DNA from 2 places in the Nocardiopsis sp. NPDC055879 genome. Region 2 is predicted to be linked to the other one. Evidence: predicted binding sites of a transcription regulator. Region 2 holds the regulator's gene; the other holds the start of a gene.
The links. The regulator HrcA, encoded in region 2, represses chaperone genes, less so after heat shock. The targets are predictions, from matches to a motif close to TTGGCACTCTCNNNNNGAGAGTGCCAA.

Region 1 (4,417 bases), on a different contig from region 2:
CGACGAGGTCGTCCGGCGCACCGACGCCCACCGGCGACTCCGTCTGCATGGTCGGGCTGTGCTCGGCTTCGCCTACCTGACCCTCCTGCGGGTCTGAGAAGGGTTGTCCACGGGTTCTCCGGGCGCCGGTTGCGCGCGCGTCCCGGCGCACGCATGATCGTTTCCGGGGGCCGGCCGGTTCCCCGGGGGAGGAGGCTTATGGACACGCGGGCACTCGCCGACGACGCCCGACGGTCGGGGATCGAGGGGTTCTCGGCGGGCGCGATCGTCCACCGGGACTTCGGGCGGGAGATCCTCCTGCTGCGCCGTCGCGACGACGAGACCTCCTTCCCAGGGGCGGAGAGTCTGCCCTCGGGTGGAGTGGAACCGGGCGAGACCCTCCTCGGCGGGTTGGCCCGGGAACTGCACGAGGAGATCGGCACGCCCGTGGGCGCCCCACTCCTGTTGGAGCCCTTCGTGAGCTGGTTCGACTACGACTCACGGCACGGCGAGCGCAAACGCCAGTTCACGTTCGCGCGACCACATGACGGCACACCCGTGCGGTTGTCGCAGGAGCACACGGACTTTCGGTGGTTCCCGGCCGAGAAGCACTCCGACAGCGATCTCACCCCGCAGGTGAAGGCCGCGGTCCGGGAGTGGCTCGACCACCGCGACACTCTCACCTGAGGCCCCGGAAACAGCGAAACCGGGCGGCCCCGTGAAGGGCCGCCCGGTCGTCGCGGGCGAGGTCGCGTATCCGGACCTCGGACTCCTGAACCTCTTAGAAGTCCATGCCGCCCATGCCACCGGTCGGGTCGCCGGCGGGAGCCGCGGCCTTCTCCGGCTTCTCGGCGATGACGGCCTCGGTCGTCAGGAACAGACCGGCGATCGAGGACGCGTTCTGCAGAGCGGAACGGGTGACCTTGGTCGGGTCGATGACGCCGTCCTTGAACAGGTCGGTGTACTCACCGGAAGCGGCGTTCAGACCGAAGCCGGGCTCCAGGTTCCTGACCTTCTCGGCCACGACGCCGCCCTCAAGGCCGGCGTTGATCGCGATCTGCTTGAGCGGCTCGGCGATGGCGCGGCGGACGATGTCGGCGCCGATGGCCTCGTCACCCTCCAGCTCCAGCTTCTCGAAGGCGGGGACACTGGCCTGCAGCAGCGCGACGCCACCACCGGGCAGGATGCCCTCTTCGACGGCCGCCTTGGCGTTGCGGACGGCGTCCTCGATGCGGTGCTTGCGCTCCTTGAGCTCCACCTCGGTGGCGGCACCGGCCTTGATGACGGCCACGCCGCCGGCCAGACGGGCGAGACGCTCCTGGAGCTTCTCGCGGTCGTAGTCGGAGTCGGTGCGCTCGATCTCGTTGCGGATCTCGTTCACGCGACCGGCGATGGCGGTGGCGTCACCGGCACCGTCGACGATGGTGGTCTCGTCCTTGGTGACGACGACCTTGCGGGCGCGACCCAGCATGTCGAGCTCGGTGCTCTCCAGCTTGAGGCCGACCTCCTCGGTGACGACCTGGCCGCCGGTCAGGACGGCGATGTCGCCGAGCTGAGCCTTGCGACGGTCACCGAAGCCCGGAGCCTTGACGGCGACGGACTTGAAGGTGCCGCGGATCTTGTTGACCACCAGGGTCTGCAGGGCGCCGTCGGCGACGTCCTCGGCGATGACCATCAGCGGACGACCGGCCTGCAGGACCTTCTCGACAACGGGCAGGAACTCGTTGTTGTTGGAGATCTTGGAGTTGACGATGAGGATGTAGGGGTCCTCAAGGACCGTCTCCATGCGCTCAAGGTCGGTGGCGAAGTAGGGCGAGATGTAGCCCTTGTCGAAGCGCATGCCCTCGGCGAGCTCCAGCTCGAGCCCGAAGGTCTGCCCCTCCTCGACGGTGATGACGCCTTCCTTGCCGACCTTGTCCATGGCCTCGGCGATGCTCTCGCCGATCTGGTCGTCGCCGGCGGAGATCGAGGCGGTGGAGGCGATCTGCTCCTTGGTCTCGATGTCCTTGGAGAGGTTGCCGAGCTCCTCGTTGATGCGAGCCACGGCGACCTCGATGCCGCGCTTGAGGCCGACCGGGTTGGCGCCGGCGGCGACGTTGCGCAGACCCTCGCGTACGAGGGCCTGGGCCAGGACGGTGGCGGTGGTCGTACCGTCACCGGCGACGTCGTCCGTCTTCTTGGCGACCTCCTTGACCAGCTCGGCCCCGATCTTCTCCCAGGGGTCCTCGAGCTCGATCTCCTTGGCGATGGAGACACCGTCGTTGGTGATCGTGGGGGCGCCCCACTTCTTCTCCAGGACGACGTTGCGGCCCTTCGGGCCGAGGGTGACCTTCACGGCGTCCGCGAGCTGGTTCATGCCACGCTCGAGGCCGCGACGGGCCTCCTCGTCGAACGCGATCAGTTTGGCTGCCATTGAGTTCTTGTCCTCCCGTGACCGGGCTGATACGCGATGGGACGAGGCGTGCGCCCGCGACGGACGACCGTGGTCGATCCGGCAACCCTGCTGCCGGAGGCCCACGATCTCGCAGCCTCGATCCGATTAGCACTCGGCCATGCTGAGTGCTAACCACTCATCTTTTTAGCACTCGGCCTTGGAGAGTGCAAACGATGTGGTCACGATTTCCATGACCTCGAAAACACCCATCACCTGCGATGACGTGCCCGAACCGGGGCATTTGAGCGTTGGGCGAACAGATGGTGACACCTGGACCCGGTGGCGACTCCGTCGCTCCCTCATCCGGGAAGGTCCGGGTGAGCACCCACCGTCACCGATCGGTTCGGCTCAGGTGTTCATCCGTCGCATCGCACGCGATCCCACGGCCAGGGCCAGGACGGTCATCGCGAGCGCCATGGCCCAACCGACCAGGACCGTGGTGTCCCAGGGACCACCGCCGAACAGCACCCGGGCGGCGTCCACCACGTGCGCGATCGGGTTGAGCCTGGACAGCGTGTACAGCCACCCGGGCGCCAGTTCCATCGGCAACAGCACCCCGGACAGCAGGAGCAGCGGCATCATCACGGTCTGGATGATCGGCGCGAACACGTAGGTCTGCTTGGCCGCCAGCGCCGCCAGGGAGGACAGCGTGGACAGCCCGATGCCGAGGACCGCCAACAGGGCGACACCGGACAGGGCCCCGACCGGTGTGGTGCGGAAGCCCAACGGCACCACCACCACGAGGATCAGCAGGATCTGTGCCACCACGACCACCATCTCCCGCAGGACCCGGCCGAGCAGCAGGGGCACCCGGCCCGCCGGCGTGGCCAGGAGGCGTTCATGCGCCCCCGACGCCATCTCCGGAAGCAGCCCGAACCCGGAGAACCCGGCCGAGAACAGCGCCATCATCACCAGCAGCCCGGGGACGAACCACTGCCAGGGATTCTCGCCCTCGACCCCGGCCAGCCCGCCCAACAGGGGTGCGAACAGCACCAGGTAGAGCAGGGGTTGCAGCATCCCGAAGGCGATCAGGTGGGGCCGGTACAGCATCGGGCGGATCTGGCGGGCGAACACGATCCCGGTGTCGCGCACGAATCCGGGCACGGCGGGTCGCCGGATCGCCGATCCGGTGGTGGCCCGGCTCATCGCCCCTCCTCGCGCAGACTGCGGCCGGTCAGCGTCAGGAAGACGTCGTCCAGGGTGGGCCGCTGCACTTGGACGCTGCTCGGCTGGACACCGGACTCGTCGAGTGCGCGCAGCAACCCGGGCAGGAAGGCGTCCCCGCGTTCGACCCGTAGGGCCACCTCCGCGCCGCTCGCTTCCACCTCGGTGACCTCGGGCACCGCTCCGTCGCTCAGGGTCGCGGCCACTTCCGCGGCCTTCTCCGCCAGGTGCGTCTCGTCGAGGGTGAACCGGATCAGGTCCCCGGAGACGCGCCCCTTGAGTTCGTCGGGGGTGCCGTCGGCGATCAGGCGACCGTGGTCGATGACCAGCACCCGTTCCGCCGCGTTGTCGGCCTCCTCCAGGTAGTGGGTGGTGAGCACGACGGTGGTGCCGTACTCCGACCGAAGCCGGGCCACGTGTTCCCACAGGTCGGCGCGGCTCTGCGGGTCCAGCCCGGTGGAGGGCTCGTCGAGGAAGAGCAGGCCGGGTCGGTGGATGAGTCCCATGGCGATGTCGAGCCTGCGTCGTTGACCGCCGGAGAGGGTGGTCGTCTCACGGTCGGCGACCGCGGTGAGGTCGAGCATCTCCAGGAGTTCGTCGGTGCGGGACCGGGCGGTGCGTCGGTCCAGGCCGTAGAGCCGCCCTTGGTAGTGGAGTTCGTCGCGGGCGCGCTGGTCATCGGCCCCGCTGTGTCCCTGCCCGACGAAGCCGATCCGGCGTCGCACCTCGGCGGGCTCGGCGCGCACGTCGTGTCCGGCGACCACGGCGGTACCCGAGGTGGGTTCGAGCAGTGTGGTGAGCATGCGCAGGGTGGTGCTCTTGCCGGCTCCGTTGGGTCCC
Region 2 (4,417 bases):
GTGGCATGAGGACTCCGGTGGTGTGACACCGAGAAAACGAGGAGGACCCGCGCCTACGGCGCGGGTCCTCCTCGTTTCGTTCTACCAGCGCCCGGTTCGGGCCTGGAGCAGTGACAGGGCCGCCACCCCCGCGGTGGAGGTGCGCAGGACCGAATCGCCCAGCAGCGCCCGGACGGCACCCGCCTCGTCGAACGCGGCGAGCTCCGCTTCGGACACTCCGCCCTCGGGCCCCACCACAAGTACGACCTCGGTGACGGAGTCCGGCAGCGGCAGTCGGGACAACCGTTCGGTCGCGTCCTCGTGCAGGACCACCGACAGGTCGGCCTCGGCCAGCAGCGCCGCCGCGCCCTTGCGGTCGACGGGTTCGGTGACCTCGGGCAGGCGCGCCCTGCGGGCCTGTTTGCCGGCCTCCCGGGCCACGGCCCGCCACTTGGCGAGGGCTTTGGCGCCCCGGTCGCCCTTCCACTGGGTGACGCACCGTTCCGCGGCCCAGGGAACGATGGTGTCGACCCCGACCTCGGTCATCGTCTCCACCGCGAGCTCCCCCCGGTCCCGTTTGGGCAGGGCCTGGAGCACGGTCAGACGGGGACGCGGCTCGGGTTCGTCGAGGCGTTCGAGAACCCGGCACAGGAGGGCTTCCTTGCCGAGGACCTCCACCACCTCGCACCGCGCCCGCGAGCCGAGACCGTCGGAGAGATCAACGGTCTCGCCCTCACGGACGCGTCGGACCGCGGCGGCGTGCCGCCCCTCGGGCCCGTCGAGCCGGATCCGGTCGGCGGCCAGGGCCGCGGTGTCGACCAGGAATACCGGTGGGGTCACTTGCCGGCGCCGAAGGCGTCACGGATCTTGGAGAAGAACCCGCCGTGGCCAGGGCTGAACCGGCCCGGGTTCTGGTCCTCCCCGCGCAGTTCGGCGAACTTGCGCAGCAGGACCTCCTGCTCCTCGTCGAGCTTGCTCGGCGTCTCCACGTCCACCCGGATGCGCAGGTCGCCCCGTCCACCACCGTCGAGGTGGCTGACGCCCTTGCCGGGAAGGGTGATGACGTGTCCGGAGTTGGTACCCGGGCGCAGGTCGATGTTCTCTGTGCCGTCGAGGGTGTCGAAGGCGAAGGAGGCGCCCAGCGCGGCCGCGGTCATCGGCACGGCGATGGTGCAGTGCAGGTCGTCACCGTGACGCTCGAAGGTCGGGTGCGACTTCTGGACGATCTCCAGGATGATGTCGCCGCGCGGTCCGCCGTTGGGGCCGACCTCGCCCTCTCCCGCGAGCTGGATGCGGGTGCCGTCGTCGACACCGGCGGGGATCTTGACGGTGCGGGTGACCTTCTCGCGGACCCGCCCCTCACCGGCGCAGTCACCGCAGGGGTTGGTGATGACCGAGCCCTGGCCCGAGCACTGCGGGCAAGGGCGCGAGGTCATGACCTGGCCCAGGAAGGAGCGCGTGACCTGGGATACCTCACCCTGGCCATGGCACATGTCGCAGGTGGTTCGCTGTGAACCGGCCGCCGTCCCCTCACCCTGGCAGGTGTCGCACAGGATGGCGGTGGGGAAGGTGATCTCCTTGCTGACGCCGAACGCGGTCTCGACCAGGTCCAGCTCGATGCGGATCTTGATGCTGCGTCCGCGCCGGACCCGCTCGCGCGGGCCCCGCCCACCGGGCTGGCCGCCGCCGAAGAAGGCGTTCATTATGTCGTCGAAGGCGAAGCCGCCCGCGCCACCGAAGCCGCCGGCGCCGCCACCGCCTCCGCCACCCGGGGCGAAGGGGTCGTGACCCATGTCGAACATCCGACGCTTGTTCTCGTCGGAGAGGACCTCGTAGGCCTGGGTCACCTCTTTGAAGCGATCCTGGGTCGCCGGGTCGGGGTTGACGTCCGGATGCAGCTCGCGCGCGAGCCGCCTGTACGCCTTCTTGATCTCGTCCTTGGACGCGTCGCGACGCACCCCGAGAACCTGGTAATAGTCTCTGGCCACTGAGTTACTGTCCTGCCAAAATCTGTCCGACATACCGAGCCACCGCACGGACGGCGCCCATCGTCCCCGGGTAGTCCATCCGGGTGGGTCCCACCACACCGATCTTGGCCAGCGACTGGTTTCCCACACCGTAGTCGGCCGAAACGATGGAGGTGGATCGAAGGCCCTCGTGGAAGTTCTCGGCGCCGATGCGCACCGTGAGCATCGAGGGGTCCTTCGCCTCACCCAGCAAACGGATGAGGACCATGTTCTCTTCCAGTGCTTCGAGCACGTCCCGCAGACTCGCCGCGAAGTCGACCGCGGCGAGGTTGGCGGTTCCCGCCAGTACGATCTTCTCCTCGTGTCGTTCGACGAGGCTCTCCAGCAGGACCGAGAGGACGGCGACCGCCACGGGCCGGTCCTCCGGGGCAACCTGCGCGGGGAGGTCGTCCACCGCGTCCGGTACGTCACCGAGGTGCTTCCCGGATATGGCGCGGTTGAGCATGTTGCGCAGATCGTCGACCACCTTCTCGTCGACGACGCCCAGACCGTCGATGACGCGCTGTTCGACCCGTCCGGTGTTGGTGATGACGACCATCATGATGCGTTGGCCGCCCAGGGGTACGAGTTCCACGTGCTGCACCGACGAACGGGTCAGCGACGGGTATTGGACGATCGCGACCTGACGGGTGAGCTGCGCGAGCAACCGCACCGTGCGGGCGACGATCTCGTCGAGGTCCACGGCACCGCCGAGGAAGGACTCGATGGCGCGGCGTTCGGCGGCCGAGAGCGGCTTGACCGAGGAGAGCCGGTCCACGAACAGGCGGTATCCCTTGTCCGTGGGCACTCGCCCCGCGCTGGTGTGCGGCTGGGCTATGTACCCGTCCTCCTCCAGCGCGACCATGTCGTTGCGGATGGTCGCCGGGGAGACACCGAGCGGGTGTCGGTCGGCCAACGACCTGGAACCGACGGGCTCGTTGGTGTTGACGAAATCCTCGACGACGGCACGCAGGACCGCGAGCTTGCGCTCATCCAGCAACTCGCCACCTCCTGGCACTCCGTGGTCCTCAGTGCTAATTCTATGCCCGACCGCAAACGCGTGTGGGTACCCGCCGGTAGTAACACGGGAGCGAGGCCGTCTTCTTCCCGACGGATCGGCGACGTGCGCCACCCGACCACGCGGTTCCTGAGCCTGTCACCAGTACACTGCGGCACCGTGGTTACCAATGGAACCGGCCGTTACGGCCGCGACGTTCTGGCCGGAGACCGGCGACTCCCCAAGAAGGGCACGGTGCCCGAGATCCCACTCGACCACGACCTGGTGGTCGAGGACGCCGACGAGACGTTCTGTGGGGCGGTGGTGGCCTGGGACAAGGCCACGGTGACCCTGGAGGACCGTGACGGTGGTCGCCGGGTGTTCGAGTTGGCACCCGCCGCGTTCCTGGTGGACGGGAGACCGGTGACGCTGGTGCGCCCCACCGCGAAGCCGAAGGGCCCGCTGCGCAGCGCCTCGGGATCGATCGCGGTGACCGGCGCGCGGGCGCGTACCGCGCGGGAGAGCCGTATCTACGTCGAGGGCGCGCACGACGCCGAGCTCGTGGAGAAGGTGTGGGGTCACGACCTGCGGGTGGAGGGCGTGGCCGTGGAGTTCTTGGAGGGTGTGGACGACCTGCCCGCGGTGGTGGCGGAGTTCGCCCCCGGGCCGGGGCGCCGGTTGGGTGTGCTGGTGGACCACCTGGTGCCCGGGTCCAAGGAGAGTCGTATCGCCGAGCGGGTGCGCGGCGAGGACGTGCTGGTGGTCGGGCACCCGTATGTGGACGTGTGGCAGGCGGTCCGGCCGGGCGCGGTCGGGATCGGGGCCTGGCCGCGGGTGCCGCGTGGACTCCCGTGGAAGGAGGGGGTCGTGGACGCCCTGGGGTGGCGGATGGAGACGGGTGAGGCATGGCGCCGCATCCTGGGGTCGGTGCGCGGCTATGGTGACCTCGAACCCTCCCTGTTGGGACGTGTCGAGGAGCTCATCGACTTCGTCACGGGCCCCCATCCCCTGGAAGACTAGGCTTGCGGGACCACCGGCCCCACCATTCGGGCACGTCCGATCAGCATCCCCGACAGCGGATCCAAGGAAGACCATGAGCGAGACTCCGTCGAATCCCCCGTCCCCGGACGAGCCGCAGGGGCAGCAACGGCCTCCGCTGCCGCCACAGGCGCCGCAGGCGCCCCCACAGCAGGGCGGGCCGGGGTACGGGCGGACGCCCGGGCCGCATCCGCAGCAGCCCCCGGGCGCCCGGCCCGGTCCCGGTCCCGGTCCCGGTCAGCAGTATCCGCCTCAGCAGCCGCAGCAGCAGGCCCAGATGCCGCAGCAGTACGCGCAGCGGCCACCCCAGCAGGGACAGCCGGGTTTCGCCCCGCCCGCATCCGCGCGACCCGCCGACCACGGGCAGCAGTACGCGCAGCAGCCGCAGGCGCCACAG

Region 1: the regulator HrcA is predicted to act here: its motif matches at 2,558-2,584, upstream of groL (chaperonin GroEL).

What each region holds. Positions count from the first base shown of each region.
Region 1 covers NZ_JBSHCT010000010.1:63,678-68,094, reverse strand. The annotation lists gene ACWGKS_RS13755 (SAM-dependent methyltransferase) at 1-97, shown strand, start outside; gene ACWGKS_RS13750 (NUDIX hydrolase) at 199-666, shown strand; gene groL (chaperonin GroEL) at 761-2,392, opposite strand; gene ACWGKS_RS13740 (ABC transporter permease) at 2,762-3,559, opposite strand; gene ACWGKS_RS13735 (ATP-binding cassette domain-containing protein) at 3,556-4,417, opposite strand, start outside.
Region 2 covers NZ_JBSHCT010000001.1:311,357-315,773, reverse strand. The annotation lists gene ACWGKS_RS01285 (16S rRNA (uracil(1498)-N(3))-methyltransferase) at 82-819, opposite strand; gene dnaJ (molecular chaperone DnaJ) at 816-1,967, opposite strand; gene hrcA (heat-inducible transcriptional repressor HrcA) at 1,972-2,985, opposite strand; gene ACWGKS_RS01270 (DUF3097 domain-containing protein) at 3,163-4,002, shown strand; gene ACWGKS_RS01265 (hypothetical protein) at 4,043-4,417, opposite strand, start outside.